3 regions of the Labrenzia sp. CP4 genome follow, and region 3 is predicted to be linked to each of the others. Evidence: riboswitches for the same ligand, from Rfam matches in the RefSeq annotation. Region 3 holds a riboswitch; each other region holds the start of a gene.

Region 1 (10,248 bases), 970 kb from region 3:
GGGGCTAGCCCAGGCTGCGGATCGCATGGTGGACCAGGGCGGAAGTGTTTTTGCAACGACCGACAAGGTGGAACGGGCGGAAAAGCTGGCGTTCCAGGCAACCGGGCATCCCTTGACAGACGCCTTGGTGCAGATTGTTTCTTTCTACGCCTTCATCGAATGGTTTGCGCGGCAGCGCGGGTTCAATCCGGACGTTCCCAAGCACCTGAAGAAAGTCACCCAGACCGTATGACCTCCACAACCGCCTACCTCTGCAGCCGGGTTTTCGATGGTGAGAAAATCCATGCGAATGCTGCCCTGCTTGTCGAAGATGGCAAGGTGGCTGGCCTTCTTTCGGCCGATAAGGTGCCCGTTGGCGTAGAGACTGTCGATCTTGGTGACGGCATTCTCGCACCGGGATTGATCGATCTGCAGGTCAATGGCGGCGGTGGCTTGATGCTGGGGGATGCGGAAACAGTCGACGATATCGAACGTATTTGCGCCGCCCATGTAAGCCTCGGGACAACAGCCCTGACACCGACTTTGATTACGGACACGCCCGACGTGACGCGCAAAGTCGTTGATCTGGCAATTGCCGCATGGTCGCGGGGCGTGAAGGGGTTTCATGGTCTGCATCTCGAAGGGCCGCATCTGTTTGCGGGGCGCAAGGGGGCCCATGACCCGAATCTGATCCGGCCTCTGAACCGCGAAGATATGGCGCTTTACCTGCGCGCGGCGCGGGAATTGCCAAGCCTTATCATGACTGTGGCACCGGAAACGGTGCCGCCAGAACAGATGCGGGAATTGGCTGACGCGGGAATTCACGTCAGTCTTGGCCACAGCGGAGCAACATACCGGCAGTGCAAGACAGCGGCTGAAGCGGGTGCTTCGATGGTCACCCATCTTTTTAACGCCATGAGCCCGTTGCAACACCGCGAACCCGGCCTTGTGGGCGCCGCGCTCGATCTGGGCGCGCTCAACGTGGGCATCATTGCTGATGGTGTCCATGTCGACCCGGTCGCGATGCGGGTTGCGCTCAAATCAAAGACTGGCCCGGGTAGGATCTTTATCGTTACCGATGCCATGTCCCAGACCGGCACCGATGTGACATCCTTCTTTCTCGGAGGTCGGGAAATCTTTCGCCGCGATGGCACATTGACCCTCGAAGACGGCACGCTTGCCGGCGCCGATATAGATTTGCCGGCGTCCTTGAGGTTTCTCACCGGTACACTCGAGCTTCCGGTTGAAGCTGCTCTTGCAATGGCGACCAGTGATCCTGCGGACGTTCTCGGGCGCCCGCTCGGTCGTTTCGAAGAAGGCTATCCAGCTGACTTCGTACAGCTTGGCAATGCCTATGAGGTCGAGGGCGTATGGATTGCGGGAGAGCAATTCTCGAATACGTAGCCCGGCATATATGCTGGTGGTCTACATACCGCGCCGAACTTGTGGGATTGGCAGCGCGTTCGCCGGTTAGGTCTTGTCGACCTTTTTCAGCGTTGAGCGAACGTTTGGAAGTGTCAGCAGCGTATTCGGTATTTGCAGCAATTCCTTGAAGAAGCGGCTGACCAATGCTCCGCGGCTTGGCGTATAGGGCGATGAAATGAACGATTTCAGACCCCAGCCAATACCGCCGACATTTGGAAGGGCGCGGATAGCGGTTTCGTAACAGCGCCGAACCAGCGCGGAATCACTGTTCTTGAATGAATGCAGCAGGCCGCACCGCTCCATGTCACGCTTGAATTCCTTCGAGATGACCGAAGTTTCGCGTTTCGTGAAAGTCCAATTGATGTTGATGTTCTCGTCTTCCTTGGCAACCACCCGGTGGTACCAATGTGGAGGCAGATAGAGAAGATCACCTTCCTCCAGATCGAATTTGTAGAATCGCTTGTTCCGCAGCAATCGCTCTTCGTCTTTCAGTAGAGAGAAGTTGGTGAACGGGTAGCACGGTAACGGTGTTTCGGGCGAAACCAGTACCCATTCCTTACGGCCCTTCACCTGAACTGTAATGACATTCTCGGCGTTGGTATCGTAGTGGAACTCTGTCCGGTTGTTCCTGCTGTTGATCCAGAATCTCCAGGCAACGGAGTCTTGCATTATCCGATCGGACGCGAGGATCTCCTTCAGGAAATCCGGCATCTCGATATCTTGTTCGAGTACGGGGGAGCGGCTGACGAAAAAGACACCTCTGTCGCGGACCTTTGGCAGTGTATGGAGTACTGCTCGTAATCGGCCGGATTGCCACCTTTCCCGCGCGGGCCAGTTTTTCGCTAGTCCCTTTATCAGCAGGGGCTGTTCCTTGTCGCAGTAGGCTTCAAGAAATTCGGCATAACCTGGTGCTGCGGTTACGGTGGCAATGGTGTGTGTGTTGTCGCCGCTCATAAAAGGTACCACGCATTTGAAGATTTGCGGGTTCGGGGGCGCTGGATTTAGCTGCGATTTTCCATGATGCTCCCTTTGGAAAAATCACGATAGGAGCAACCTGGAGCTTTATCAAGAAGCGCTATTCAACAACGCAGAGCCACTGGAGGCGCGATCTTCGTTATAAACGTAGCCAGGAAATGTTGTTTAGGAAGATGGTGCGGAACGTTACTGCTGCGAAAGACGCGCTCGCATCAAATGGCTGTCTATTTTTGAGGCGGTGCAGATTGCTGCAAGATCGCATGTGAATAAGATCAATCCGGACACTGAACAGTGTTCCAGTCTTCAGAAATGCAGCATTCGGGAGGATTAAGAAGAGGTGGTGATGGCTCCCCAGGCCGGACTCGAACCAGCGACCCAGCGATTAACAGTCGCTTGCTCTACCAACTGAGCTACTGGGGATCACCACGCTCGGGGCCAGCGCGTTGCCGCCCCGTCGATGGAGATGCGTATATCAAAGGCTTGATCCGTTTGCCAAGCCCCCGAGGGCGTTTTTTTCATCAAGCCGTCATTTTTTTTGATCTCAGTGTGGAAAACTCGATATATTTCAGATGGCTAGGCGTTCTGTCGAGCTTGGAAAACCCTACGTTTCGCGACGATTGGAACACCCCGGGCAGGCTAAATCGGCTGTGCCTTTTTCTGACTTTGTCGCAATAAGGCGTCCGTGTTGACTGCCTGGCCGATTTTCAAGGTTAGTCGTCAGCGACTTTCTGCTGCTTGTGTCGGCCTCAAGATACGTTTAGGAAGAAACCGACGGTTCCGGAAAAGGCCTTGCCTGATCCGGATGAAACGGGAATCCGGTGCGGTCTTTTTCAAGTCCAGATCCGGAGCTGCCCCCGCAACTGTGAGCGGTGAGTGGCTGTACGAAAACCACTGGCGTCCTGATGGGGCCGGGAAGGGGTACAGACCGCGCTGAGCCGCAAGCCAGGAGACCGGCCGTCACATTGTCAACCCTATGGCGCTGTCGGGCGGACGGCTGGGAGAAGGAATGACGCATTCAAACGGCGAGAGGACGACGCTGGTCCTCGGCGGTGCCCGCTCCGGAAAAAGCCGGTTCGCGGAAAAGCTTGTCCATGAAACCGGTCTGCAAAAAATCTATGTCGCGACTGGTGCTGCCCACGACGATGAAATGGCCAGCCGGATCGCCGCTCATAAAGATCAACGTGGCCCGTCCTGGCTCACCGTGGAAGAACAGCTCGAACTTGCGGCCGTGCTTGAAAACGAATGCAGGCAAGACCGGGTGGTTCTTGTTGACTGCCTGACCCTGTGGCTGTCGAACCTGCTGTTTGCAGACAAGGACATCCCCGCCGAAACGGCGCGGCTTTGCGCGGTTCTGAAGGATCTTCAGGGGCCGTGCGTTTTCGTTTCCAACGAAGTTGGTATGGGGATCGTGCCGGAGAACCGTCTGTCGAGGTCGTTCCGCGATGTGCAGGGACGACTGAACCAGGATATGGCGCATAGGTGCCAACAGGTCGTCTTCGTTGCTGCGGGCCTGCCGATACTTTTGAAACCCACATCACAACCGGATATCAAATTATGACCACTTCATCCCTGCAGCCGGGCGCAAAAATTCCGGCAACGATCGTCACTGGGTTTCTCGGAGCAGGCAAGACCACGCTGATCCGCAATTTGCTTACCAATGCCAATGGCAAACGCATTGCCCTTATCGTCAACGAGTTTGGGGACATGGGCTTCGACGGATCCCTGGTGAATGGATGCGCTGATCCCGATTGCGCCGCGGAAGAGGTGGTTGAGCTTACCAATGGCTGCATATGTTGCACCGTTGCCGACGATTTCCTGCCGACCATGGAAATGCTGCTCGCGCGGGACAATCCGCCGGAGCATATCGTTATCGAAACCTCCGGCCTGGCTCTGCCGCAGCCGCTCGTTCGGGCCTTCTCCTGGCCGAGCGTCAAGCCGAAGGTAACGGTAGATGGTGTTGTCACGGTGCTGGATGCTGCTGCACTCGCCGAAGGCCGGATCGCACTTGATGAAGATGCACTTGCCGCGCAGCGTGCCGCCGACGAAGCTCTTGATCATGACAGTCCGGTTGAAGAACTCTTCCACGACCAATTGCGTTGCGCAGACCTCGTCGTTCTGAACAAGGCTGATCTCGTCTCTGAAGACGCCTTGAAGCAGGTGCATGAGAAAATCGCCGCCGATGTTCGTCCGGCGGTTCATGTGGTGACATCCGAAAAAGGCACGCTTCCGATTGAAGTTCTGCTCGGCAGGGGCTCTGCTGCCGAAGACGACATGGCTGATCGGCACGAGCATCACCACCATCATGATGACCACGACCACGATCACGATGATGATGATCATGATCATCACCATGACGACCATCATCACGATCATCACCATCACGACGATTTTGAAAGTCACGTGCTGGCAGTCTCGTCTTTCGCCAGCCTGAAAGATGCAGAGGCAAAGGTTCTGGAAGCCATGGCGCAAAAAGGCGTCCTGCGTATCAAGGGGGCTGTAAAAATCGAGGGCAAGGCAGCGCCTGCAATGGTTCAAGCTGTCGGACCGCGTGTCGAAACCTGGTTCGCCGCCGGCGCCGAGAGCAGCGGCAGACTGGTCGTGATCGGTTTGAAAGGCCTCGACCTGACTGCGGTTCGTGGCCTGCTGGGTGAATTGACGGCTGCTGCCTGACACGCTGGATAGAAGCTGGAAATAAAGACCAAGCATGCACATTCTCGCCAGCCAGACGCGCCGGATCGATGACGGTGGGGACGCGGTCGACCTCGGCCAGTCCCCTGCCGACATTCTGTTCCTGTCAGCTGCAGACACCGAACTGGGAAGCTTTGCCGCTGCGCAATCACGGCTTGGAACAGCCCGTGCAGACCTGCGGCTCGCCAATCTCATGGCCCTGTCGCATCCCTATTCGGTCGACCTTTATGCCGAACAGACCGTCCGTGGCTCTCGGCTGATCGTTCTGCGAATTCTGGGTGGAGTGGAGTACTGGCGCTACGGCCTGGAAAGGTTTGAAGAAGAAGTCCGCGCGAATGGCATCGATCTGATCGTCATTCCGGGCGACGACAAGTGGGACGAAGAACTGACGTCTCGTTCCACCCGATCATCAGCGGAAGTGCATCGCTTCTGGCGATACTGTGTGGAAGGCGGCGCGGAGAATTACGCCAATGCCTTGAGATATGCAGCGCACCTGATCGGAAAGGGCGAGGAGCCCGCACATCCGGTGCCCCTTCCTCGCGCGGGTATCTATCTTGCTGGCAAGGCCGCCCCCGATATAGCGCAACTGAAGGCCTCCTGGCGGGATCCTGAAAGACCTGTTGCAGCGATCACGTTCTACCGCGCTCTGGTGCAAGGTGCCCAAACCGCACCACTGGATGCGTTGATCGCTGCTCTCGACAAAGCCGGCGTAAATGCACTGCCGATCTATGTGTCCAGCCTGAAGGAAGCGGAATCCGTCGCCGTTCTGGAAAGCCTGTTCGATGGGGCTCCGCCTGATGTCGTTTTGAACGGTACTGCCTTCGCCGTCTCGAAGGCCGGAGCAGCCCATCAGCCGACACCGCTCGATCGTCCCGGCAAACCTGTGCTGCAGGTCGTCTTTTCGTCTTCCTCCAAAGAGGGCTGGGAAGACAGCGATCAAGGCTTGTCGATACGTGACCTCGCCATGCATGTCGTCTTGCCGGAGATTGACGGCCGGATCTTGACCCGTGCTGTCTCCTTCAAGGAAGAAGGGATCTTCGATGAGGCCACCCAGTCGACGCCGGTTGCCTTTACGCCTGTTCCGGATCGGATCATGTTTACCGCGGCGCTTGCGGCTGCCTGGGGGAAACTCGGCCGGAAACCGGCTGCAGCCAAAAAGTCGGCCCTTGTCCTGGCAAACTATCCGAACCGGGACGGGCGTCTTGCCAACGGCGTAGGGCTCGACACGCCTGCGTCATGCGTTCATTTGCTCAAGGCCATGGCCGCCGCGGGTTATGACGTCGGCAAGGTTCCAGCAAGCTCCGCCGATCTGATGGAAATCCTGACTTCGGGCGTAACCAATGCCCTGGAAGGCCGATCAGGCAAGGACGAATATCAAGCCTTGTCGCTTCAGGACTACGAGCGCTCCTTCGACAGGTTGCCCGACGTTGTTCGGTCAGCAGTTGTTGATCGTTGGGGAGCACCGTCGAACGATCCACATGTAACGGATGGCCATTTCCGCCTGGCCCTGCACCGGTTCGGCAATCAGGTGGTCGGTATTCAGCCGGCGCGTGGCTACAACATCGATCCGAAGGAAACCTACCACGATCCGGCATTGGTGCCGCCGCACCACTATTTTGCCTTCTACATCTGGCTGCGGGAACAATTCGCGGTCGATGCCGTCATTCACCTCGGCAAACACGGCAATCTGGAATGGCTGCCCGGCAAGGCACTGGCCCTGGCAGAAAGCTGTTTCCCGGAAGCCGTTCTGGGGCCAATTCCGAACATCTACCCGTTCATCGTCAATGATCCAGGCGAAGGGGCGCAGGCCAAGCGACGAACCTCGGCCGTCATCGTCGATCACCTGACACCGCCTTTGGCCCGGGCGGAGAGCCATGGCGTCGCCGAAGAGCTGGAGACGCTGCTTGATGAGTATTATCTGGCGAGCGGCGTTGACCCGCGCCGCCTGAAGGCATTGACGCGGGACATCCTGGACACCGCTGCGCGGCATGGTCTGGACAAGGATATCGGTATAACCGAGACCATGGACGAGGAAACTCGCCTTGCGCGCCTCGACGCTCACTTGTGCGACCTGAAGGAACTGCAGATCAGGGACGGGTTGCATATTCTTGGCGAAAGTCCCGAAGGCGATCTTCTGATGGATCTGCTGGTTGCGTTGGCAAGGGTGCCGCGAGGCAACAGGTCGGAACAGCAGAGCCTGCAAAGGGCTATCGCTTCGGACCTCGGTTTTGATGGATTTGATCCACTGGATTGCGATTTCGCTGCCCCCTGGCAGCAGGGTCGACCGGAGCTCCTTACAAATGTTCTGGAGGCTCCCTGGAGATCGCAAGGCGATACGGTTGAACGTATCGAGCTTCTTGCCCGCGAAATCGTTGCGGGTAATCGCGGAGTGCCTGAGGCGTGGCAATCGACCCTTGCTGTTCTGGATGATCTAAACCAGGTTCTGCGACCGGCCGTAACCGGCTCCGGACACGCTGAAACAAGCGCAGTGCTGACGGCATTGGAAGGTGGGTTCGTTGCCCCCGGGCCGTCCGGCGCGCCTTCGCGTGGGCGTCCGGATGTGCTGCCCACCGGCCGGAACTTCTACTCCGTCGATGTACGTGCGGTGCCGACCGAAACCGCATGGCGGCTCGGCTGGCAATCTGCATCTCTCGTTGCAGAACGGTACTTCCAGGAAGAAGGCGAATGGCCGAAATCGCTGGTCCTGACATGTTGGGGCACTGCCAACATGCGAACCGGAGGTGACGACATTGCCCAGGCGCTGGCGCTTATAGGGGCGCGTCCAGTGTGGGAGCAGGGTTCGGGCCGTGTCACCGGGTTCGAAATTCTGAAGCTTTCAGAGCTTGGGCGACCGCGTGTCGACGTTACCTTGCGGGTTTCCGGGTTTTTCCGCGATGCCTTCCCGCATCAAATGGATCTTTTTGACAGCGCCGCCCGTGCGGTCGGTGCGCTTGAAGAACCGGACGAAGCCAATCCGATTGCCGCACGAATGCGATCGGAAAGTGCACGGCTTCAGGCTGAAGGGCTGGACAAGAACGAAGCCGAACGCAGGGCAGGTTTCCGTGTCTTTGGCTCAAAACCGGGTGCCTATGGTGCTGGCTTGCAGGCGCTGATTGACGAGAAGCTTTGGGAGGAACGTTCGGATTTTGCCGATGCCTTTCTGACATGGGGTGGTTACGCCTACGGTGGCGGTGCGGAAGGCTCCGTCGCCAGGCACGATCTCGAAACGAGGCTGAAAACCGTGGACGCAGTCCTGCACAATCAGGACAACCGCGAACACGATCTTCTGGACAGTGACGACTATTATCAGTTCGAGGGCGGACTGGCAGCGACTGTCGAAGCACTGAAAGGCGAAGCACCGACGGTCTACCACAACGACCATTCGCGGCCTGAGCGTCCGGTGGTCCGCACCCTTTCGGAAGAGATCGGCCGCGTGGTGCGCGCTCGTGCGGCAAACCCGAAATGGATCGCAGGTGTCATGCGGCATGGCTACAAGGGCGCGTTCGAGATGGTTGCGACGCTCGACTATCTGTTCGCATTTGCCGCGACCACCCGTGCCGTGGGAGATCACCATTTTGACCAGCTGTATGATGCCTACGTGGATAACCAAGAAGTTCTGGATTTCCTCAAGGACGCCAATCCGGCGGGGCTCACCGAAATGCTGGACCGCTTTCATGAAGCAATTGAACGCGGCCTCTGGACGCCGCGGCGTAATTCGACCCATGCTGCGCTGAATGATTTGAAAACAAGACTGGAAGGGACGGACGCATCGTGACCGCCGACAAGGACAAGCCGGAACTGACCGAAGAAGAACTCAATGCCCGCCATGCCGAGAAGATGCGCAAGAAAAAGGCCGCACGTGACAAGATCATGGCGACCAAGACCATCGAAAAGGGTTTGCTGATCGTCCACACGGGCAAGGGTAAAGGCAAGTCGACAGCCGGTTTCGGGATGGTGTTCCGTTCTCTCGGTCACGGCCACAAGGTGGGCGTGGTGCAATTCGTGAAGGGGCGGATCGAAACCGGTGAGCGCATGGCGCTGGAACGGTTCTCCGACCTCGTCACGATCAAACGGATGGGTGAGGGGTTCACGTGGGAAACGCAGGACCGGCAGCGGGATATCGATGCGGCGAACGAAGCCTGGCAAGCCGCCAAGGACATGATCACATCCGGTGAATATCGCCTGATCCTGTGCGACGAGCTCAACATCGTTCTGCGCTACGATTATCTGGACATCGCCGAAGTGGTCGAATTCCTGAAGAACGAAAAACCGGACGATGTGCATGTCGTCATCACGGGGCGCAATGCCAAGGACGAGCTGATCGACATTGCAGATCTTGTCACCGACATGACCCAGATAAAACACCCCTTCCGGTCTGGTGTGAAACCACAGGAAGGCATCGAGTTTTAAACCCGGGCACTTGGATCACGAAACCCAGAGGTAATCAAAGGGGATCGAGGATGAGCAAGCTATTCGACCACAGTCTTCGCACGGCCTCGCAGGCGCATGTGGAAACGGTCCGGAAATACGAACTTTACCGAACCGTTGTCGAATTTCTGGCTGCATTGACGTTTCTTGTCGGCAGCGTCTTCTTTTTCTACGACAGCCTGATGTACGCAGGAACATGGTTGTTCGTGATCGGATCCGTTCTCTTTGCCGTTCGGCCGACGGTTCGCTTGATGCTGGAACTGCGGCTCGCCAATCTTCCGGTGCCAAGCGAATTTCGGCCATATGGCGCAGCACCATTCGGCAAAGATTGACGTTGCATGGTTGAGACAAAAGCGGTCGGCAAGGTACCGGCGATCATGGTCCAGGGCACAGGCTCGAATGTTGGAAAAAGCCTGATCGTCGCCGGTCTGTGTCGTCTCTTTGCCAACCGTGGCCTGAACGTTCGCCCCTTCAAGCCGCAGAACATGTCAAACAACGCTGCTGTAACAGCCGACGGCGGCGAAATCGGCAGGGCCCAAGCGCTTCAGGCCATGGGCTGCCGCGTTCCGTTGAGTGTTCACATGAACCCCGTTCTGTTGAAGCCCGAAACCGACACCGGTGCTCAGGTAATCGTCCAGGGCAAGCGACACGGCACGATGCGGGCGCGCGAATATGGAAAGCAGAAAGCTCAATTATTACCGAATGTTCTGGAGAGTTTTTCGATAAACGCCTCAGGTGTTGATCTGGTGATTG
Region 2 (10,248 bases), 190 kb from region 3:
CTACCGCCAGGATGGCCGGATAGGCCATTGCCTCGACGTTGTCGTAGGGCGAGCAGGACGCGATGTAATCGTAGGCTGCCTTGTCCGTGATGGGGTTGCCCCATTCCGGCCATTCCGGCGGCGTGAGCGGCAGCGTGTCGTCCAGCATGGTCGACAGAACGTCGACAAACGGAACTTCGGCAATGATGCCTCCGAATTTTTCCGGTGCCAGATTGGCAATCGCCCCCATCAGCATGCCGCCGGCCGAGCCGCCCTGAGCGACGATACGGTCGTGCGAGGTGAAGTTTTCCGCAACAAGATGGTCTGCTGCGGCTATGAAGTCGGTGAAGGTATTCTTCTTGTTCTCGCGCCGCCCATCCTTGTACCAGTGGAAGCCCTTGTCCTTGCCGCCGCGAATATGGGCGATGGCGTAGACGAACCCCCGGTCGACCAGCGACAGGCAGTTGGTGTTGAAGCTCGCCGGAATGGTGATGCCGTAGGAACCATAGCCGTAAAGCAGCAGAGGTGCGGAACCGTCGAGCTTGGTGTCCTTGCGGTAGAGCACAGACACCGGCACGGTCTCGCCGTCGGCTGCGGGAGCCATCAACCGGCGGGTGACATAGTCGTCCGCATCATGGCCGGAAGGCACTTCCTGTTCCTTGCGCAGAACACGCTCGCGGGTCTCGACATTGTAGTCGAAGGTCTGCGATGGCGTTGTCATCGAGGAATAGGTAAAGCGGATCGTGCTCGTGTCGAACTCGTAGCCGCCGCCAAGGCCGAGCGAATAGGCTTCCTCGTCGAAGGCGATGGAGTGCTCGATGTTGTCTGCAAGCCGGCGGATCACGATGCGCGGCAAGCCGTCTTCGCGCTCCAGCCGCGTCATGAAGGACTTGTAGACGCAATGCGACAGGATCAGGCATCCTGCCTTGTGGGGCACAAGATCGGACCAGTTTTCGCGGCCGGGATTGCCTTTCGGCGCAGTGACGATCATGAAGTCCTCGGCGCCGCCTGCGTTGGTCAGGATGTAGAGTGTGTCGCCGTGATCGTCGATGGAATACTCGATACCGGTCTCGCGCTCTGCGACAAGCACCGGTTCGGCGGTCGGGTCGGTGGCCGGGATCATCCAGACTTCGGACGTCTCGTGATCGTGAATGTCGATGACGATGGTGTCGCCGGACTGGGTCTTGCCGACTCCCATGAAGAAGCCGGCATCCTTTTCCTCGTAGACGAGAACGTCGCTCGCAGGGTCGGAACCGACTTCGTGACGGAAGAGTTTCGAGGGCCGGTGGTTGGCGTCGAGGCGAACGTAGAAGACATAGCGGCTGTCTTCCGAGAAGACGCCGCCGCCGCCCGTGTCCTCGATGGCGTAGTCGAAATCCTTGGCAGACTGGGCGTCGCGCAGCTTCAGTGAATAATATTCCGAGCCCTTGTCGTCATAGGCCCAGGCGATGAGCTTGTGATCCGTCGACTGGCTGACGCCGCCGATCCGGAAATATGCCGTTCCTTCGGCTTCCTTGTCGCCATGGAGAAGAACCGTTTCCGCGCCACCGTCACGCGGGGTGCGAAAGAAAACCGGTTGCTGGCCGCCGGTTTCATACTTGAGGCCGTAAGCGAAGGGCCCGTCGGGCGCAGGAACCGAGCTGTCGTCTTCCTTGATGCGGCCGCGCATCTCCGCAAAAAGCTTCTCCTGCAGAGCCTTCGTCGGTGCCATCTGCGCTTCGTGATAGGCATTTTCCGCTTCCAGATAGCTGCGGATGTCGGCATCCAGCACGGACGGGTCCTTCATGACCTCCTGCCAGTTGTCCGCCCTCAGCCAGGCGAAGTCGTCCTGGCGGGTAATGCCGTGGGTCTCAAGGGTGAGGGGGCGCGCTGCGGCGCGCGGGGGAAGGGCATCCTGTTTCATGGATCGGAGGTAAGATTTTTGAGCCTTGAAGGCAAGGGTCAATCCTGCCGAGGCGGCTGGGCGTTTCCGCTTGCAGGCAATCCTGTCGTGCTTTCAGACAAGAGCGGCGACCCGCAAAAGTCTTTGACATTTTTCAGGCGTTCGCGCACTTAGGAAGAGATGGTTCCCGACTCCGAACTCCGGACCGGGATTAAAAGGGAACACGGTGCGACGAGCCCGAAAGGCTGCAAATCCGTGACTGCCCCCGCAACTGTGAGCGGTGAGCAAACCTGAAAGCGCCACTGGGGAGACCCCGGGAAGGATCAGGCAAGCAATGACCCGCAAGTCAGGAGACCTGCCATTTCACCTTAAACCTTAACCCGGGCGGGGTGCCCCGGAGGAGTGAGTGACATGGCCAATCGGCACCTGCCGGCAAAGTTGCACATTCGGTTCCTGACTGCCCCGCGAAATCGCGGAGGGCGATATGAACCGGAAATTTTCTGCTGAATTCTCAAGACTTGCCAACCTCCTGACCGAGGCTGATCCGCTGGCGACGCGCGCAGCACGCGCGATGGTTCCGGATGGGCTGCAAAAATCTGTTGTCAGCAAGAACATAGGTAATGTAATAACATTACATGATGATTGTGCCAAACGTACCCGATCCGGCCGTGCCCAGTGCAACGAGGAAAGCAATGCCTTTGCTTTTCCGCAGCCTCCTGTCGGTTCACTGGCAGAAGCCGTGGAGGCGCGTCATGGGCAATGATCCGCACAAGATATTTGTTTGCACGACCTGTCGTCACAATGGGCAGACTTGCCATCCCGGATATGGGCTGATCTGCAAGCTGAAGAGTGCAATGGCACAGGCAGTGCCTGTTGTTGGAGACGAATTCGAAATCAGTGGAACAGCCGACATGGAGAGCTGTTCGAGACCTTGCACGCTGGCATTCAAGGCCACCGACAAGGCGATCTACCTCTTTGGGGACATTGAGGACGATACGGACATCGATGACCTTGTCGACTACGCCAATCGGTATCGCCAGATTGAAAATGGATGCGAGGTGACCGAGGAAAGCCACGGCAAGCGCTGGAGCGCATCGCAAGGCCGGCTTCCGGCAGCGATGATCGTTTCGGAAGCAGACGCGACGGCGTTCTCATGACGGGGGTCGATCTGTTTGTCCGGGAGGTCAGCTGGAAGACGGGGCAGGGCAAAACCATTCTGCATCCGCTCAGCTTCGATCTGCCTGCCGGTGAGGTTCTTGGAATTGCCGGCGCCAATGGTGCCGGCAAATCCACCCTGTTGCGGCTGCTCTATCGCTTCCTGAAACCGAAAACGGGCGAAATCCTTCTGGATGGCACGGACCTCTGGCACATCAGTGCCAGGGAGGCTGCCAAAACGATCGCCGCCGTGCTTCAGGAGCAGCCGACCGACTTTGCCTTGTCCGTGCGCGAGATCGTCACACTCGGTCGGCGTCCCCATGCAACCGGTATTGCCGGCGCAGGCAAGCGGGACGCCGAGATCGTCGATGACTGTCTCGGGAAAATGGATCTGCTGTCCTATGCAAAAAGAGCCTTCGGCACATTGTCAGGGGGGGAAAGGCAACGGGTGATGGTGGCCCGGGCGCTGGCGCAAGAACCAAGGCTTCTGGTGCTGGATGAGCCGACGAACCATCTGGACATCCGTCATCAGCTCGAGATCGTCGAGCTGATTGCCGATCTGGACATTACCATTGTCACCAGCCTGCACGACCTCAACCTGGCAAGCCGTGTCTGCGACAAGGTCTTGCTGTTGCATGAGGGCCGACTGGTTGCCCAGGGAATGCCGGAGACGGTGCTGACCCCCGGCAACATTGAGCAAGCCTATTCGGTACAGGTCCGTCTGGAGCAACTGTCTGCCAGCCGCGAGCGCTACCTGACCTTCCATCTTTGAATTTCTGGAGACTTAAAATGAAAAAGATTGCCCTGAGCCTCGTGCTCGCCTTTCTGTCTGTACCGGCAATTGCGCAAACGACCGTGGAAAGCTGCAACCGCACAGTGACCTTCGACACGCCGCCCAAAGCAGCCGTTTCGAATGACGTCAACCTGACCGAGATGATGCTGGTACTGGGCCTGCGCGACCGCATGGTTGGATATACCGGCATTTCAGGCTGGAAGACGCTGGACGCGGAAATGCGTGAGGGCGTTGCCGAACTTCCGGAACTCGCGTCGAAATATCCGAGCAAGGAAGTGCTGATCGGGGCCGACGCCGATTTCTTCTTCGCCGGCTGGAATTACGGCATGAAGGTGGGCGGTGAAGTGACGCCTGAAACGCTGGAGCCGTTCGGCATCAAGGTCTACGAGCTGACCGAATCCTGCATTCATATCGGCGACAAGCCGAAGGCGTCCCTGCAGGATCTCTATAACGACCTCCTCAACCTCGGAAAGATCTTCGGTGTCGAAGACACAGCCCACGATCTTGTTGCGGCCTACAAGCTGGAGCTGGACCGGATCGCGGCAACGGTGCCTGCTGGTGAAGAGCCGCTGCGGGTCTTTGTCTACGACAGCGGCGAGGACAAGCCGTTCACCGCCGGACGATATGCCATGCCGACAGCGCTTATCGAGGCAGCCGGCGGCGTCAACGTGATGGACGATTTTGAAAAGAGCTGGGCAACCGTCGACTGGGAAACCGTGGTGGAAAAAGACCCGGACATGGTCGTGATCGTCAACTACGGCGAAGTGACGGCTGACCAGAAACGCGACTTCATGAAACACAATCCCGCTCTGGCTAATATTGCAGCCGTCAAGAACGACCGTTTTGTCGTGCTGGACTATGTCGAGGCAACCCCGGGGCCGCGGAACCTCAAGGCCATCGGAAAGCTCACCGAAGCGTTCTGGGGAGAGTGAGCCTTGCAGAAGATGCTTCGAACTGCCGTTGCAGGCAGAAACGATAGACCGGCATGAGCCTGCTCACGGCCAAAAGCGCTGGCCTGCGCCGGTTGCGGGGGAATGGCGTATTGCTTCTGGCCGGCGTGCTGGTGCTGGCTATTTCCATTGTAGCCGCCATCGGTGCAGGTGCGGTGCCGATCCCGGGTAGCACTGTTTTCAAGGTCCTCGTCAACGGCGTGGTGCCCGGCTATTTCGACGTGGACTGGTCCAAGGGCCGGGAGGCTATCGTCTGGGAGATCCGGTTTCCGCGGGCGCTTCTGGCCGGGTTTGTCGGCGCAGGTCTGGCCGTTGTCGGCGCCGCCCTGCAATCCGTCACGCGCAATCCCCTGGCCGATCCGCATCTGCTTGGCATTTCGTCCGGAGCAGCGGCTGGCGCCATTCTTGCGCTGTTGCATACTGGTCTTTTCCTGGGGCTGATGACCGTTCCGCTGATGGCATTCGCCGGTGCGTTGGCGGCAACTTTTCTGGTGCTCGGGGTGACGCGGTTTGCATCTGCAACCAGTGCCGACCGGCTGGTGCTGGCCGGTGTGGCCGTGTCCTTCATCATCATGGCGATCGCCAATATCCTGATTTTCCTGGGCGATCCGAGGGCAACGCATACGGTTGTCTTCTGGATGCTGGGCGGTCTCGGCCTTGCCCAATGGGCTCAACTGCCGTTTCCGCTTGGCATTCTGCTGCTGGTGGCGCCGTATTTTCTGCTGCGGTCTGCCGATCTCAATGCGATGACCATCGGCGATGAAACAGCGTCGACGCTCGGCATTCCGGTTGCCCGGTTCCGTCTCACGGTGTTTGTGCTGGGAGCTCTGATCACCGGTGTGATGGTAGCCTTTTCAGGCATCATCGGCTTTGTCGGGCTGATGGTGCCGCATATTGCCCGCTTCCTGGTAGGGGGCAATTATAGCCGGGTTCTGCCGGCATCAATGATGCTTGGCGCAATCTTTCTGATCTGGGCGGACATCATCGCACGAACGCTCCTGTCCCCCGAGGATATGCCTATCGGCATTGTCACCGGGCTGATTGGCGGCATTTTCTTCGTGCTCCTCCTGCGCTCCCGCACGGGTCAGGCACACTAGAACCTCGCATGGTCCGCGTCCGACCGTTCAACCGGGCCAGGTTGAACGGTCGCTGGTCAGAGCGCGGCTCAAGGTTCGTTGTGGCAGATCTCGACGGTTTCCATCAGGCAGCATTTGTATAGTGTTGCTCTATCGAGACCAAAACGGACCCACATGGACAAACTTCCTACCAATCTTGCGGAATTCACACACATCCGGATCATCATCGGCATGGTGATCGGGCTGGGTGTTGCGCGGCTTCTCAATGGCCTCGCGCGGTATGTTCAGCATCCCCAACGCGAAGAGATCTACAGCGTGCACCTTGGGTGGTCGTTGTTCATGCTTTTGTCCGTCGTTCACTTCTGGTGGTTCGAATTCGCACTTGGCCGCATTCAGGTCTGGACGTTCGAAAGCTATCTGTTCGTCATCGCCTTTGCCGCACTCTACTTTTTTATTACCGCCGTGCTTTATCCGGACAAGATGGGCGAATACGCCAGCTACAAGGACTATTTTCACGCCAGGCAGACCTGGATCTACGGCTTGCTTGCCCTGATGTTCGTGCTCGACATCGTGGACTCGCGGCTGAAGGGGATCGATTATTTCAACGATCTTGGAACCGCGTATCTTGTGCGTCAGATCGTGATGATCGTGCTGGTGCTGGCCGCGACGAGGATCCGCAAGTCCGCTTATCACATCGGTCTCGTCAGCGTTGTCCTGCTGTCGCAGATCTGGTTGATCACCAGCAACTTCAGCGTTCTGAAGTAACTGGCGTCCTCTGGCCGTTCATCGGAACCACAGTCTCAAGCCGCTGCGCCCGTCGGCCTCATCTTGCCGCGCATGAAGATGAAGATCATCACCGCCATGTTGAGGAAGTTCCAGGCGATACCGTTCAGGAACGCGGCCTGGTAGGAGCCTGTGAGGTCGTAAATCCAGCCGGACAGCCAGCCCCCGAGGGCCATGCCGAGTATTGTCGCCATGATCACCAGGCCGACACGCTGTCCAGCTTCGCGGGCCGGCAGGTATTCTCGCACGATCACGGCATAGCTGGGCACGATGCCGCCTTGCGACAGACCGAAGATGAGGGACACGAGGTAGAGCGAAGCCAGGCCGTTGAAGGGAATGAACAGGAACAGCGCGGCGCATTGCAGCACGGAACCGATCAGCAGGGTCATGACACCGCCGATCTTGTCGGCAATATATCCGGATGCCAGCCGGCTGATGACACCCGCACCGGTCATCAGTGCGATCATGTCCGCTCCAGGGGCAACACCATAACCCAGATCGACGCAATAGGCGACGATGTGAACCTGTGGCATCGACATGGCGACGCAGCATGCAAGACCAGCGACCACGAGAAGAGCCTGCAGGATGGCAGGCGGCAGGCCGGTGTCCTGGCGACCGAAACGGGCCGTGGCCGCGCCGGTGCTCAAGGAGGTGTCCGGAGGCGGCCGGCGCAGCAAAAGGGCCAGCGGCACCATGGCGACAAGGCAGATGACGCCGATGAGGATATAGGTGTGGCGCCAGTCGGACGTCGCAAGGCTCCACTGGATCAGCGATGGCCAGAGCACACCGGCGAGATAGTTTCCGCAGGCGGCGCAGGCGACCGCAAAACCGCGCCGTTTCAGGAACCAGTGTGAGATGTCGGCGATCAGCGGGCCGAATGTGGCCGCGGTGCCCAGACCGATCAGCAGGCCCTGCGCCAGAGAGAAGCTCCAGACATCCGGCGCAAAGGCGGCCAGAACGAAGCCGGCACCGAGTGATAGAGCAGAGCCTATGACGGGTATGACAATGCCGTAACGGTCGACGACGCGGCCAAGCAGGTAGTTGCCCGCAGCAAACCCGAACATCGTCGCGGTGTAGGGCAGGGACGCTCCGGCACGATCGATCCCGAAATCCGTCTGGACGGCGGGCAGAACGATGACAACCGCCCACATGCCGGCACCACCAAGGGTGCTCAGCAAAATCGAAATCGCCAACCGGAACCAGGCGTAAGGCCCGTCCTGGACGTATGGATCGGATGCGTTGGCAAGGGACATGATCGGGTACCGGGAAAGTGCAGAACCATCTGCCTAACAGGTTCGCCGATGGGGAACCAACAAATATCCTTGAACCAACCGACCACAAATTCAAATGATTGCACGAAGGCGAAAGGGCCGCCTTCGTGCAGGAGCAGACGTTTAGCGGACGTCAGGCGTTCGCTTTCAGGCTTTCGGAGATGAAATCACTCAACGAGCGGGTCGGATGACCGATCAGGTCCTCCAGGGCCGTGGAAGTCGTGAAGAGCTCGCCTTGAGACGCGCCTCTGTCGGAATCAGCGAGGACATTTGCAAAGCCTTCCGGCAGACCTGCCTGGACCAGGATGCCGGCATAGGTTGCTTCTGGCAGGTTGTTGAACGGTATCTCACGTCCGGACTGGCTGGAGAGCTCTGCTGCCAGGTCGGCAAGACTGAACGCAGGTGATCCGCCAAGTTCCAGTGCTCGCGTGCTCAGGTCGCTGCCGGCAACGGTGCGGGCTGCGGCTTCTGCGTAATCTTCGCGTCCAGCGGCGGAAAACTTGCCGTCACCGCTTGCGCCCGCAACGGCACCATGGGCAAGGGCAGCCGCTACAGTGCCGCCGAAATTCTCGATGTACCAGCCGTTGCGCAGCACGGCATGGGCAATGCCGCTTTCGCGCAGCATCCGTTCCGTTTCGGCATGTTCCACACCCAGCTGGAGGCTGGACTGCGGAACGTTGAGAAGGCTGGTGTAGACGATGAAACGCACGCCGGCTGCCTTGGCTGCATCGATGACGGCCTTGTGCTGCGGCGCGCGCTTGCCGACCTCCGATCCGGAGATCAGCAGAAGACGCTCAACACCTTCCAACGCAGCCGGCAGGGCGGCGCTATCATCGTAATCAGCCTTCACCACCGAAACCTGGTCCGTGGCAAGATCGCCCGCTTTTTCCGGTGAGCGGACAAGCGCGCGAACTGGCTCGGCTGTGAGGCCGGCAAGATGTTTGAGGACAAGACGGCCCAGCTGACCATTGGCACCCGTGACTGCGATCATTGTGTTTCTCCTTGAAGGTTGATCGTTCGAAAATGCATCGGATGCTGCCCATGTAGACGGATCACTTACTTTTTGTTAGTACGTACAAAAAGGTTAGTTTTGAGATTTATCGGATCTCGGACAAAAAACTGGAAAACAGGATGAGCGACACGGCAGAAATAACCCCCAAGTGCGTGCTGAACAGCGGCGCGCCCTTGTCCGAATTGATGCAGCAGGGGGAACTGCTCAACCAGAACTGTCCATCACGCGAAATCCTGCGGCATCTCACGAGCCGTTGGGGCGTGTTGGTGCTGATTGCGCTTCTGGAAAAAGATCAGCGGTTTTCAGAACTTCGCCGCACCGTGGGCGGCGTCAGTGAAAAGATGCTGGCGCAAACGCTGCAGACTTTGGAGGCCGACGGGTTCGTCAACCGGTATTCCCACCTGGTGGTGCCACCGCATGTCGATTACAGCCTGTCCCCGATCGGCCGGGAGGCTGCAGAGAAAGTGCGAGAATTCGCTGACTGGATCGAGGTCAATATCGCCAGGATCCTGTCCGCCAAATCCGGCCACGAGGACGCCATGGCAGCGGAATAAGGATTTGAGGCGTTTTTCCGGCCCTTGATCGGGAGATGAACCGTCAGTGGGTATAACGGTCGACGATCTGCCAGTATCTCGGATCGCGCCACACCCTGGAGACGGCAGCCGACAGTCGGCCTCTGATCTGCGGGTCGAGATCCTTGTTGGCCGCCAGCCACTGGATGCCGTGGGTAACCGGGGCGCCGATGACGAGACTTCCCGGGTCGTATCCCTGCTGGCGGAACATGTAGCTGGCCCGAACAGACATGGTGTACCAGGCATCGATCCTGCCGGTCTTGAGCATGACGCTCATCTGTTCGGCTGATGGTATTTCCTCAACGTTGCGAACTCCGAACCGCTGGAGGATCTGGCTGCGCTGGCTGCCGAGATGCACCCCGATGACCTTGCCGCTCTCAATAGCCTTTTCAAAGGTATCCAACGGCTGGTCGAGCGTTACGAATGCGCTTTCCGTATAAAGCAGGGGGGCGATGTACTGGAATTTCTCACTGCGGTTCCTGGAATAGGCAGCAGTAAAGAGAAGTGAACCGGGCGTGTTTTCAGCCAGCAGCTGCGCGCGCCTCCAGGGGGCGAAGCGGATCTTGATATCCAGGCCGGCCTCTTCTGCAACGAGCTCCATGAGCTCGACTGCAATGCCCTTCTCCTGCTCGTTGATGGAGAGAGGGGGCAGATATCCGGTGAATGCGACAAGTTCTTCTGCGGCAGCTGGTGAAGACAGGACCGGTTGGCCGGCAAGTCCCAAGCCGAGGCCGAAAACCAGCGCGCGCACGCAGGTGCAAGCAAAACTCCGTAG
Region 3 (10,248 bases):
ACTTTGTATCGGTGTCCTGACGGGCACAAGCGCGCGCCACGACCTGGAAACCCTGGCGGATGCCGTTCTGGAGAGCGTTGCCGATCTGCCGGCCTATCTGGCCGCCAACTGATTCACATCAGGCCAGCACCGCCGCGCCTTGCCGTCGCACCTGTCCGGGCGTCTGGTTGAATTGACGCTTGAAGGCCCGGTTGAAGGCGGCTTCCGAGCTGTAGCCGATATTTTCGGCAATATCGATCAGGGGCAGATCCGTCTCCCGAATGTCGCGCCGTGCCCGTTCCATGCGCCAGTGGGTGACATAGGCCAGCGGCGTCATGCCGACGAGGTTCGTAAACCTGTCTGCAAAAACCGTCCGGGACATGCCGGCTTCCCGGGCAAGGCTCTCCACCGTCCAGGGCTTTTCCGGCGCCAGATGGATCTTGGACATGCTGCGCCCAAGCTTCGGGTTGAGCACCGCCGCCAGGCATCCGGCCCTGTCCCCCTCCCTGTCGACGAACGTTCGCACCACCTGGATGAAGATGATCTCCGTCAACCGGTGGATGATCGCCTCGGACCCCGGCTGCCCGGCGCGCACCTCGCTGGCAACAAAACGCATCACTGCTTCCAGCCAGAAGGCGTTCATCGTCTGTGTGTTGGGCAGATGAATGACCGATGGCAAGGCATCGAGCAGCGGATGGACCGAGCCTTCCTCGAATTCGAAATGGCCACAGAACAGTTTGCAGGCCAGTTCCTCGTCCGGACCGCCGTAATAGAGCGCACCTTCCCCCGTATAACCGGATTGCCGCACGACCTCGTCCACTTCGGCGGCGGGACGGCCCGGTTCATCGCTCAGGATATGAGCGGCCCCGTGCGGAATGACGGCCAGGTCACCGGTCGCAAGGCGGATCGGCTTGTCAACACCGTCCACCGCGAGCCAGCAGCCACCACGCATTGCCATGTGAAACCGCGCGACATTGCCGAAAGCCGGCACCCGCACGGCCCAGGGCGGCGAAAAACAGGTATGGAAATAGACGGATCCCCGTAGCTTCAAGGCATCCAGGATCTGGGTCAGGGCGTCATGTTTCATGAAAGGCCGGTTCCGGTTGAAGTCTCATTCCCGCATTTTTGCCTCAACACCGCAAAGCGCAAGGCTCCCGGACGATCGGTCAATTTTCAGGGACTTTCGTGCATGGATAGAACCGAAGTCGACCAACATCTTTGGGCTCGTGGGCAATCCGCCCGCAGGAAACCAACCTGGAGCACCTGAAAGATGTCTGTTCGCTTCGTCACCAAGACCATGCACGCCTATCTCGATTATCCCGTCGCGATCGGCCTTATTGCCCTGCCCGTCTTCCTTGATCTCGGCCAATCCAACCCGATCGCCTTCTGGCTATCCTTCCTGACAGGCTTTGCGGCCCTGGCCCTGACGATCCTGACGGATCACCAGACCGGCATCATCCGCATTCTGCCCTATTCGGTTCATTTGGCGGTCGATTTTGCCGTCGGCATCGTGTTCCTGGCAGCTCCCTTCGCACTCGGCTTCACCGGCCTCGACTTCGCCTATTACCTGATCAACGCCATTGCCGTTCTGACAGTGGTCAGCCTTGCCAAACCGCAGGAAACGGTTGCTCAGGCCGCTTGACAGCCCCCGTCAACGCACAATGACACCGGCCCTCACGCCGGTGTCTTTTTTTGAGCTGCAATCCGGACGATCTGCAAATCCTCGGGAACTTGCGAACATGGAGACGCCTGAGCTTCGGACGCAAGGTAGAGACACCGGAGCAAATCCGGTCTTCAACCTTCAAACCCTTTCAGGAGTAGAACATGTCCTTGATGAAATCCGCCATTGCCGCCACGCTGCTGTCTCTTGCCGCTCTCTCTGCCCCGGCAATGGCCGCGGACGAATACAACACCTCCAGTGGCCTGACGGCCGCCGGCAGCCCGCTCGGTCTTCATGGTGTCGATCCCGTGGCCTTTGTCAGCCTGGGCAACCGGATTGACGGAACCGCGCAATATACGGCCGTCCACGACGGTGTTGCCTATTACTTCGCATCCCAGGAAGCCATGGATGCCTTCACCGCGCATCCGGATCAGTACCTGCCGCAAAACGGCGGCTTCTGCACCTTCGGTGTTTCAGTCGGCAAGAAGTTCGACGGCGATCCGCAGTTCGCGGCTGTTGTAGACGGCAAGCTTTATCTGTTCCTGAACGAGGCCATCTTCCGCGAGTTCCAGAAAGACCAGTCCGGCACGATCGCCAAGGCGGAAGCCAACTGGAAGAAGATCCGCTCCACCGAGGCAACGAAGCTCTGATTGTTCGTTGTCAAGGCGTCGGAACGACAAACAATAAGGGCGGCCCCAGGGCCGCCCTTCGTGACTTGATTTCGGCAAAAGCCCGAAGACTTAAGCCGCGTTGTGCAGCCGATTTTCGAAAGCAAGGTTCCGGGTCAGCGGTGCCAGTGTCTTGGCAGCGGCCAGAACAGCCAGATCAGCCAGCGGCTCGCCCAGGATCACCAGCATGTAGGCAAAGCCGAAGGAACCGACGGAAGCCATGTTCTCGGCACCGAAGCCCTGGCCGTAGAATGCCCAGAAAGCAACCCAGCCAACGATACCGGCCTGGAACGTGGTGGAAAGAGCCAGTGCCTGAACGTAGGAAACGTCAACATAGGCGGTCTTTTCCGGAATGATGCGGTTTGCCAGCATGCTGACAGCCCACAGCGGCACGAGCAGCGTGGTGACGTTGATGCCGTACTGCGGCAGGTCGAAAGGAGCAACCAGCGTCCCCTGGAGCAGAAGGCCTGCAGCAAGGCCGATTGCTGCCGGACCAGCGCCGAACATCAGGAACAGGGTGGAGCCCAGGATAAAGTGCACTTCGGAAACACCGACCGGGTAATGCGGCAGGATTTCGAAGAAGCAGAATACGGCAACCGTTGTGATGACGGAGCGGACGGCAAGGCTGAGAACGCCGCTTTTGCGGATCGTGTCGAGAGCCATTTTGCCCAGAAGGCCGAAGGAAGCAGCCGCGGTACCGTAGCTGAGTACGATTTTGGCACCGTCGACGATGCCCGGTTCGATATGCATGTCATTTCTCCTTTGCGCACCCTCCGTGCGCGAGCAGATGGTGTGAACCGGCCCCGATGGGACCGCTGGATGGCAGGTTTCCTGGCTCGCGAGTCTCTGCGCTGCCCGCCTTCCCGGATCGCTCCAGTGGCTTGAAGGGCTTTGCTCGTCGCATACAGTTGCGGGGGCAGCCACGGTATTGGTCCCTGTTGGGTACGCCTCACCGTGTTCCCATTTCATCCGCCCTTACGCTTGTTCGGGCGAAACCATCGCATCGTCTAGATTTGCAAGGATTGGCGATATTCTGCAAGCGAATTTTCGCCATATTCGGTCTGAATACGACATTGCACCGAAATTTTGCCGCCTGAAGATCCCCTTCCAAATCAACCGGATCAGCATCACCTACAAGCTTCAGATCTCAAAAAACTTCTTCAGGAAATTGCGTCAGCCACCTGAAAAATCTGACCTTTGAAGCATCCAATCAAAGATGAAAATCAAAACCTTTGTTTATTAAACTTTTCTGTATTTAGGGTAATTGTGATTTTTACTTGCAGAAACCCTAACGAAAGATAACTTCACTCGCATACAAAGCACATCATGAGAGTTTGCAATGCCCTTTACCAAATTGGGAACGCTTATCGCTGGTGTCGTCTTTTTCCTTGGCTGCATTCAGCTGGCACTTCTTGCCGGCGTAACTCTTGGTGCAGTCACTGAACCAAGACCGGGTTTTTTCCTTGGCAATTTGACACGCGAACAGGCGCTGGACAGCGGACTATTGAAGATCATGGCCGCCGTGGCATTCGGCGTGATCACCGAGATCAGCCGCTCGGTTGAAAAGAAGTAGACCACAACCAAAGACTTGCCGCAGGCGGTGACCTGTGAAAGTCTTCGGCCATGTTGAAATCGATTCCCCTGACCGCTCTCGCGGTATCTCTCCTTGCTGCCACCGTCACTCCTGGCTGGGCGGCACCTGACAAGCTGTTCGGCGCCATCAACGAACGTCTGTCGTTCATGCAGTCGGTTGCAGCCTGGAAAGCGGATAACGACAAACCTGTCGAGGATCTGCCGAGGGAAAAGGTGGTGCTGGATGCTGCCCGCGAAAAGGCAGTCGAAAACGGCCTGTCGGCTGACAATGTCACCTTGTTTTTCCAGGCGCAGATAGATGCGGCCAAGGACATTCAAACCTGCTGGATCGAACGCTGGGAGAGCGGCGAAGCTCGTCCGCAGAACGTACCCGACCTGATCAAGGATGTCCGTCCGGAGCTGTTGCGCCTCGGCAACGAGATCCTGACGCTACTCGCAGAAAGCCCCGTCGAGGCCTCTGACCAGCAGGCCTTCACGGAGGCGCTGACCGTGGAATGCCTGTCCGACGGATCAAAGAGCGCTCTGTTTGAAGGTCTGGTCGACGTACACGACTAGACACATACGGCCATCAGGACATCCCTCATCGGAGTTCAGGAGGCTGCCTGCCTCCAGGGCTCGGCCACAGTCGCCACTTCTTCTCGCTTCATGACCATTCGCGAGAACTCGCTAAACGGCACCGCCGGGCTCCACAAGTAGCCCTGGCCGAGCGTCCCGCCCCACAGATTGATGTAATCCATCTGCAACTGGGTCTCGACCCCTTCGGAAACTGTGTTGAGATTGAGCTGCCTCGCCAGCATCAGGATCAGCTCGACGATGGTCCGTCGATCCTCACAATTGGCAATGTCCATGATGAAGGACCGGTCGATCTTCAGCGTGTCGAACGGCATGCTCGCGAGACTGTGCAGCGAGGAATAGCCTGTGCCGAAGTCGTCGATTGCAAATTTGACCCCTTCTTTCTTGATCGGAAGGATCTGATCGAGAAGGTTCTGCGAATAGTCGACAAGGCTCGATTCCGTCACTTCCAGTTCCAACTTCTCCGTCGAGAACCCGCTCTCGCCAATGATCCCGAGCATTCTGCCGGTAAATCCCTTCGCCTGCAGCTGCGCCGGCGCAACGTTCACGGCGACAGATACATCGACGTTCTGCCGGTGCAGGGATTTCATGTCGGAGAGCGCGGATGCCAGCACGAATTCTCCGATCGGAACGATCAGACCGCATTCTTCTGCCACGGGAATGAACTTGTAGGGCGGTACGGACCCGAGTTCGGCATCGTTCCAGCGCAGCAGCGCTTCCGACCCGACAATCTTGCCGGACGAAATGTCGACCTTCGGCTGGTAGTGAACGGATAGCGTGCGGTCTCTCAGCGCGCTTTGCAGCCTGTGCCGGATCTGTTCGCGCTCGGTCATCCGTTCGCGAATGATATCGTTGTAGGCGATCGACTGACCCCTGCCGGCACCCTTTGCTTCATACATGGCCATGTTGGCGTTTCGTAGAACTTCCTCGGCCGTTGTACCGTGCTCCGGGTATCTCGCGATCCCCGCGCTGACGGTCAGCGAAAGGGAAAGCCGGCCAATTCTGTAGGCCCCGCCCAGCCGCTCGACCATCGTTCTGGACAACTTGGCAAGCGTCTGCAGATCATCGACGCCGGGTAACAGTACGACGAATTCGTCACCGGAAAACCGGGCAACGCAGGGGGGTTTTGACGTCAGTGGCTTGGCCAGCTCGTCGACCAGGACGGCCAACCGGTTGCCGACCAGCCGCAACAGCTTGTCGCCTACGGCATGTCCGTGCATGTCGTTGATCAGTTTGAAGCGGTCCAGTCCGATGTAAAGAACACTGCCAGTTTCCTTGGGGCGCAGATCGATCAGCGTCATGGCGACATTGTCCAGCTTGGCCCTGTTGGGCAAACCGGTAATGCGATCGGTGTAGGCGAGTTCCTCGATCCGCAGAATATTCTCGCGCAGCTTGACCATCATTCCGCGGAACGCGGTTTGCAGGTCACCCACCTCGCCTGGTGCATCAGTTTCCAGATTGCAGTCGAGGTAACCGGCTGCAGCCTCATTGGCTGCCTGCGTCACGCGGCTGACACCTGCCGTTGCCCGGTACATCAGGGCAGCAATCACCGGAACGAAGGCAAGTAGAAGAACCGCCAGGATCAACACCACCTGAACAATCTTTTCCCTCAGAACGCCCGCAAGCTCGTGCTTCGAAATGCGCACCAGCACGGACCCTACCACTTCCCCGCTGCGGGAAACCGGCAGGATGTATTCGATCATATCGGCGGTTTCCGAATACTGAGCCTTGCCCGACTGCGCGACATTCAGGGCGCCTTCGTTGAACTGCACGGCACTCGAGGGTTCTGCGGAGGTAAAATCGCTGGCGAACTCCTGACCGAAGCGGCTATAGGCCTTGGCTGCGATAATGTATTTGTCACCCGCAATCGCATTCAACAGCCGCTCGACTTCACCATAGTTCTTGTTGGCGATTTCGCGCGCCGCGATATTGGTGACAAACAGCGCCTTGTCGTGAGCAGTCCGAGCAAGGCGTTCCTCGATCTTGTCCGTCTGGGTCAGATAATCGATGCCGATCAGAACCAGCGAAAAAGCCAGCAATCCGAACACGCCATAAAGCGTTGCCCGCACAAAGACGCGCTTGAACAGCGCGTTTCCTCTTGATCGAACGGTTTCGAGCACGAAACAAGCCCTTTCGGTCCATTGCGTTGCCCGGGTCGAAGTGCGACCCGATACCAGCAGTGTTTCGGCACCGGCCTCAACAAATTCTGAACCTGAAAGAGGAAACACGGCCCTATTCTGGAACTATTGAACCTACGAGCATCTATTTCTTTCACACCGGCCAAATTGCTCGTCAAATTTTCCTAGGCACTACTGAATTCACGAGAAACCTTGTGCGCGTAGAATTACCAAGCCGGACCGGCATCTACGGAAGATTTGAATCGATCACACTCTCAACTTGGCCCGATTTCTGTACCGAAAGGTGCGATTTTCAACCAACACCCCAAATCGACGCGCGTCTGAGTAGCTTCCGAACATACTGTTCTCGGCGTTGTTGGTTCGTGGGCAATTTTCGTGGTTTGTTGTCGAGGAAGGGCAACTATAAATAGTTTTCACTTTACCGGGACCGGATTCGGCATATTGGCACGGGCGCAGTGCAGGCGCGGCCCTACGTGGACACCTGGATTGCAGAAGCCCAGTTGCCGCGCGGTGAACCTGGTGCGGCCTTCAATCGCCAGATCGAAGTGCGCCGGTTCGCCCGCCGGTTAGGATCTGACCTGCAGCTCTCGAATGTCCTGCCCCATCTCAGCAGTTTTCTCGCGATTTAGGTCCGGCGCTAGATAGATTGCCGTTGTCCAATTCCACTTTCAAAGGCACTATTTTCGTATCTGGAATATCAATCCTGGGCGGGAGGCCAAGGACATGTCCGGCAATGGGAAACACGATTCCTGGAGTGCAGGTCGCAGTTACGATCACTACATGGGCAGATGGAGCCGATTGATCGCAAGAGAGTTCGTGTCCTGGCTCAACGCGCCTCTTGATGCAGACTGGGCGGACATAGGGTGCGGCACCGGAGCCTTGACCGAAACCATACTCGATATGGCCAAGCCAAAATCGGTTGTCGGTTTCGATCTTTCGGAAGGCTTCGTGATGCATGCGCGGGAAGCGATCACCGACGCGAGAGCCCGCTTTGAAGTCGGGTCTGCACAGGACCTGCCGCTTCCCGACAACTCCGTTGACGTATCAACGTCCGCGCTCGCGCTCAACTTCGTTCCGGACAAGCTGCAGGCGCTGGCCGAGTTGCGTCGCATTACCCGCCCTGGCGGAACAATATCCTTCTATGTCTGGGACTACCCGGGAGGCGGCATGGGCTTCATTGACGCCTTCTGGAAAGCAGCCGCTTCAATCGACCCCGCAGCCGAAGAACTTGATGAGGCGCTTCGGTTTCCCTTTTGCACTCCGGACGGGCTCCGCCAACTTTGCACTGAAGCCCGGTTGCCGGGGGCCAGTGTTCACACCCTTGAAGTCGACACCGTGTTTCCGGGGTTTGAGGAATTCTGGCATCCGTTCACGCTCGGGGCCGGGCCTGCGCCCGGCTATTGCATGAACCTGTCACGGGAAAAACGTGATGAGCTGAAAGCAAAGCTCCAGGGTCAACTCGATACCGGCGGAGAAATCCGCTTGCCCGCACGCGCCTTTGCCGTCCGCTACCAGCAGCCGTGAACACGCAGTTCATCCAGAGCGGAATTTACACGCAAGACCAACGGCAAGCACAGCAAGCGCGAAACACGAACTCGCAGGATAGAGCAACGCTGCAGCCGCAGCATCCCGGTACAGAGCCTCACTACGACCAGCCGCCAGAACCTGGAAGAAGATCTGGCCCTGCACCGCGATACCAAGCGCCATGCCGATCTGCTGAAAGGCCTGGAGAACTCCGGACCCCGCTCCGGCATCCGGTCCGGAAACCCGCGACAACACGAGCTGGAACAATGCTGGAATCATCGTTCCGGTACCAAGTCCGACAATCAGGAATGGCAGCGCCAGCAGGCTTGCCGATAGTCCATCGGAAACAAGCAGGCGCACCGCCACCAGACCGCAGAAGACCGCCAGCATGGCAAGGCTGATCCTTGCCGCCTGATAGCGGGCTCCGAGGCGGCCTGTCATCGCGGATGCAAGGATGACACCAACCGGATGTGGCGCCAGGATGAGCCCGGCTGTCATGGGCGATAGTCCAAGGCCTGCCTGCAGGAAGAGCGCCATCATGAAGAACATGCCTGCAAGACCGGAAAAGAACAGCGCGACAAACGCGACACCCGCAACAAACACGCGGTCCCCTGTCAGAAGCACCGGCAGAAGCTGCGCCTGGCCGAGGCGAGCCTTCTGAACCTGCAACCGGTAGAACAGGACAGCCAGAACTGCGCTTAGCCCCATCAAGGCAAAACACCAGAACGGCCAGCCGAATTGCCTGCCTTCCACAAGCGGAAACACCAGCGCCAGCACTGCGAGGGCAAAAAGAAACGTTCCGGACCAGTCCGGCGTCACCCGGCTTTCGGTTTCAAGGTGCGGCAGAAAGCGAAGAGCGCCGGCCAGCGAGATCAGCCCGACAGGCAGATTGATCAGAAAGATCGGCCGCCAGCCCAACCCGAAGATATCGGCCGCCACAATTGCCCCGCCCACCAGCGGCCCCGCCACGGCCCCAAGTGCGCTGACGGAGCCGAACAGGCCGATGGCCTTGCCTTTTTCCTCTGCCGGAAAGATCACGTGAACAATGGCGAGTACCTGCGGCACCATCATCGCCGCGCAAAGCCCCTGCAGGCCGCGGGCGGTAATCAGGGTGCCTATATCGGGCGCCAGGCCGCATGCCAGGGAACTGGCGGTAAACCCGGCGACACCCCAGCGGAAGACCCGACCCCTGCCGACCACGTCTCCAAATCGGCCGAAAGGCAGCAAACCGGCGGCAAAGGCCAGCACATAGACAACCAGCACCCATTCCAACTGGGTGTCCGTGGCGCCAAGTCCTTGGCGGATGGACGGCAGCGCCAGATTGACCACCGACACATCGAGAATATTCATGAACATGGCAAGGTAGAGCGCCGCGAGCGCCGCCCAGCGATTGCGCCTCTCCCTGGTCGCACCGTCAAACAAAAGAGACATTCAGAACTCCTGGCAAGGCGTGAACTCGATTTTGTTACTTATAAAGTTACATATTCACACACGTCAATCTCATGTGTCTTGAATTGTCACGTAATCGAATCCGGCATAAGGTTTTCCAAACGGAGATTTCCATGCGAACCGACAGCCGATTGCCGCGCGTGCTTCACGTGCTCCTGCATCTGGACCAGACTGAAGACCCGGTGACGTCCGACCAGATCGGGAAGATGCTCAACACCAACCCTTCCCTGGTCCGGCGCACCATGGCGGGGCTGCGGGAAGCGGGTTTCGTCGGGGCCACCAAGGGTCATGGCGGCGGCTGGGTGCTGGCCAAGCGCCTGGACAGCATCTCGCTGGCCGAGGTCTATGCTGCCCTTGGCTCACCGCAGCTTTTTGCCGTCGGTCAATCCGCCGACGCCCCCACCTGCCTTTTGGAACAGGCGGCCAACCGGGCAACTTCAGCCGCGCTGAAGGCGGCACGCGAAACATTTCAGGAGAAGCTTGGGCAGGTCACGGTGGCCGATCTGGTACGGCCGCATGCGCAGGAAATCCGGGAGCATCAGGAAAAACTTTAGGTCCGAATTTTAGCCGCAAACCTTGGGCAATCTTCGGAACACCTGTGAAGACATCCATTAAAGAACCTTCTTCAAGGCATGGTCCGGGGCAAACTGAACAGCCCCCTTGC

Evidence for each region. Region 3 has a riboswitch for cobalamin ahead of ACP90_RS10895 (energy-coupling factor ABC transporter permease). Riboswitches for the same ligand answer to the same signal wherever they lie in the genome.
Region 1: it holds a riboswitch for cobalamin, as region 3 does, so the genes downstream of both, cobU (bifunctional adenosylcobinamide kinase/adenosylcobinamide-phosphate guanylyltransferase) here and ACP90_RS10895 (energy-coupling factor ABC transporter permease) in region 3, are expected to answer to the same signal.
Region 2: it holds a riboswitch for cobalamin, as region 3 does, so the genes downstream of both, ACP90_RS28230 (hypothetical protein) here and ACP90_RS10895 (energy-coupling factor ABC transporter permease) in region 3, are expected to answer to the same signal.

Annotation. Positions count from the first base shown of each region.
Region 1 is NZ_CP011927.1:3,308,995-3,319,242, reverse strand. It holds gene ACP90_RS15380 (SIS domain-containing protein) at 1-232, shown strand, start outside; gene nagA (N-acetylglucosamine-6-phosphate deacetylase) at 229-1,383, shown strand; gene ACP90_RS15370 (cupin-like domain-containing protein) at 1,450-2,358, opposite strand; tRNA gene ACP90_RS15365 (tRNA-Asn) at 2,724-2,799, opposite strand; cobalamin riboswitch at 3,135-3,353, shown strand; gene cobU (bifunctional adenosylcobinamide kinase/adenosylcobinamide-phosphate guanylyltransferase) at 3,386-3,937, shown strand; gene cobW (cobalamin biosynthesis protein CobW) at 3,934-5,049, shown strand; gene cobN (cobaltochelatase subunit CobN) at 5,084-8,842, shown strand; gene cobO (cob(I)yrinic acid a,c-diamide adenosyltransferase) at 8,839-9,477, shown strand; gene ACP90_RS15340 (YrhK family protein) at 9,528-9,827, shown strand; gene ACP90_RS15335 (cobyric acid synthase) at 9,834-10,248, shown strand, end outside.
Region 2 is NZ_CP011927.1:2,530,411-2,540,658, forward strand. It holds gene ACP90_RS11750 (S9 family peptidase) at 1-1,882, opposite strand, end outside; cobalamin riboswitch at 2,026-2,239, shown strand; gene ACP90_RS28230 (hypothetical protein) at 2,346-2,624, shown strand; gene ACP90_RS11755 (DUF1636 family protein) at 2,614-3,018, shown strand; gene ACP90_RS11760 (ABC transporter ATP-binding protein) at 3,015-3,788, shown strand; gene ACP90_RS11765 (ABC transporter substrate-binding protein) at 3,806-4,741, shown strand; gene ACP90_RS11770 (iron ABC transporter permease) at 4,795-5,856, shown strand; gene ACP90_RS11775 (hypothetical protein) at 6,010-6,600, shown strand; gene ACP90_RS11780 (MFS transporter) at 6,636-7,871, opposite strand; gene ACP90_RS11785 (SDR family oxidoreductase) at 8,023-8,880, opposite strand; gene ACP90_RS11790 (helix-turn-helix domain-containing protein) at 9,021-9,455, shown strand; gene ACP90_RS11795 (transporter substrate-binding domain-containing protein) at 9,499-10,248, opposite strand, start outside.
Region 3 is NZ_CP011927.1:2,340,912-2,351,159, reverse strand. It holds gene ACP90_RS10915 (HAD family hydrolase) at 1-112, shown strand, start outside; gene ACP90_RS10910 (AraC family transcriptional regulator) at 119-1,066, opposite strand; gene ACP90_RS10905 (hypothetical protein) at 1,250-1,621, shown strand; gene ACP90_RS10900 (YHS domain-containing (seleno)protein) at 1,804-2,289, shown strand; gene ACP90_RS10895 (energy-coupling factor ABC transporter permease) at 2,380-3,057, opposite strand; cobalamin riboswitch at 3,111-3,322, opposite strand; gene ACP90_RS10890 (hypothetical protein) at 3,647-3,880, shown strand; gene aroQ (gamma subclass chorismate mutase AroQ) at 3,931-4,455, shown strand; gene ACP90_RS10880 (EAL domain-containing protein) at 4,491-6,593, opposite strand; gene ACP90_RS28420 (hypothetical protein) at 7,085-7,240, shown strand; gene ACP90_RS10875 (class I SAM-dependent methyltransferase) at 7,335-8,135, shown strand; gene ACP90_RS10870 (MFS transporter) at 8,145-9,566, opposite strand; gene ACP90_RS10865 (Rrf2 family transcriptional regulator) at 9,698-10,138, shown strand.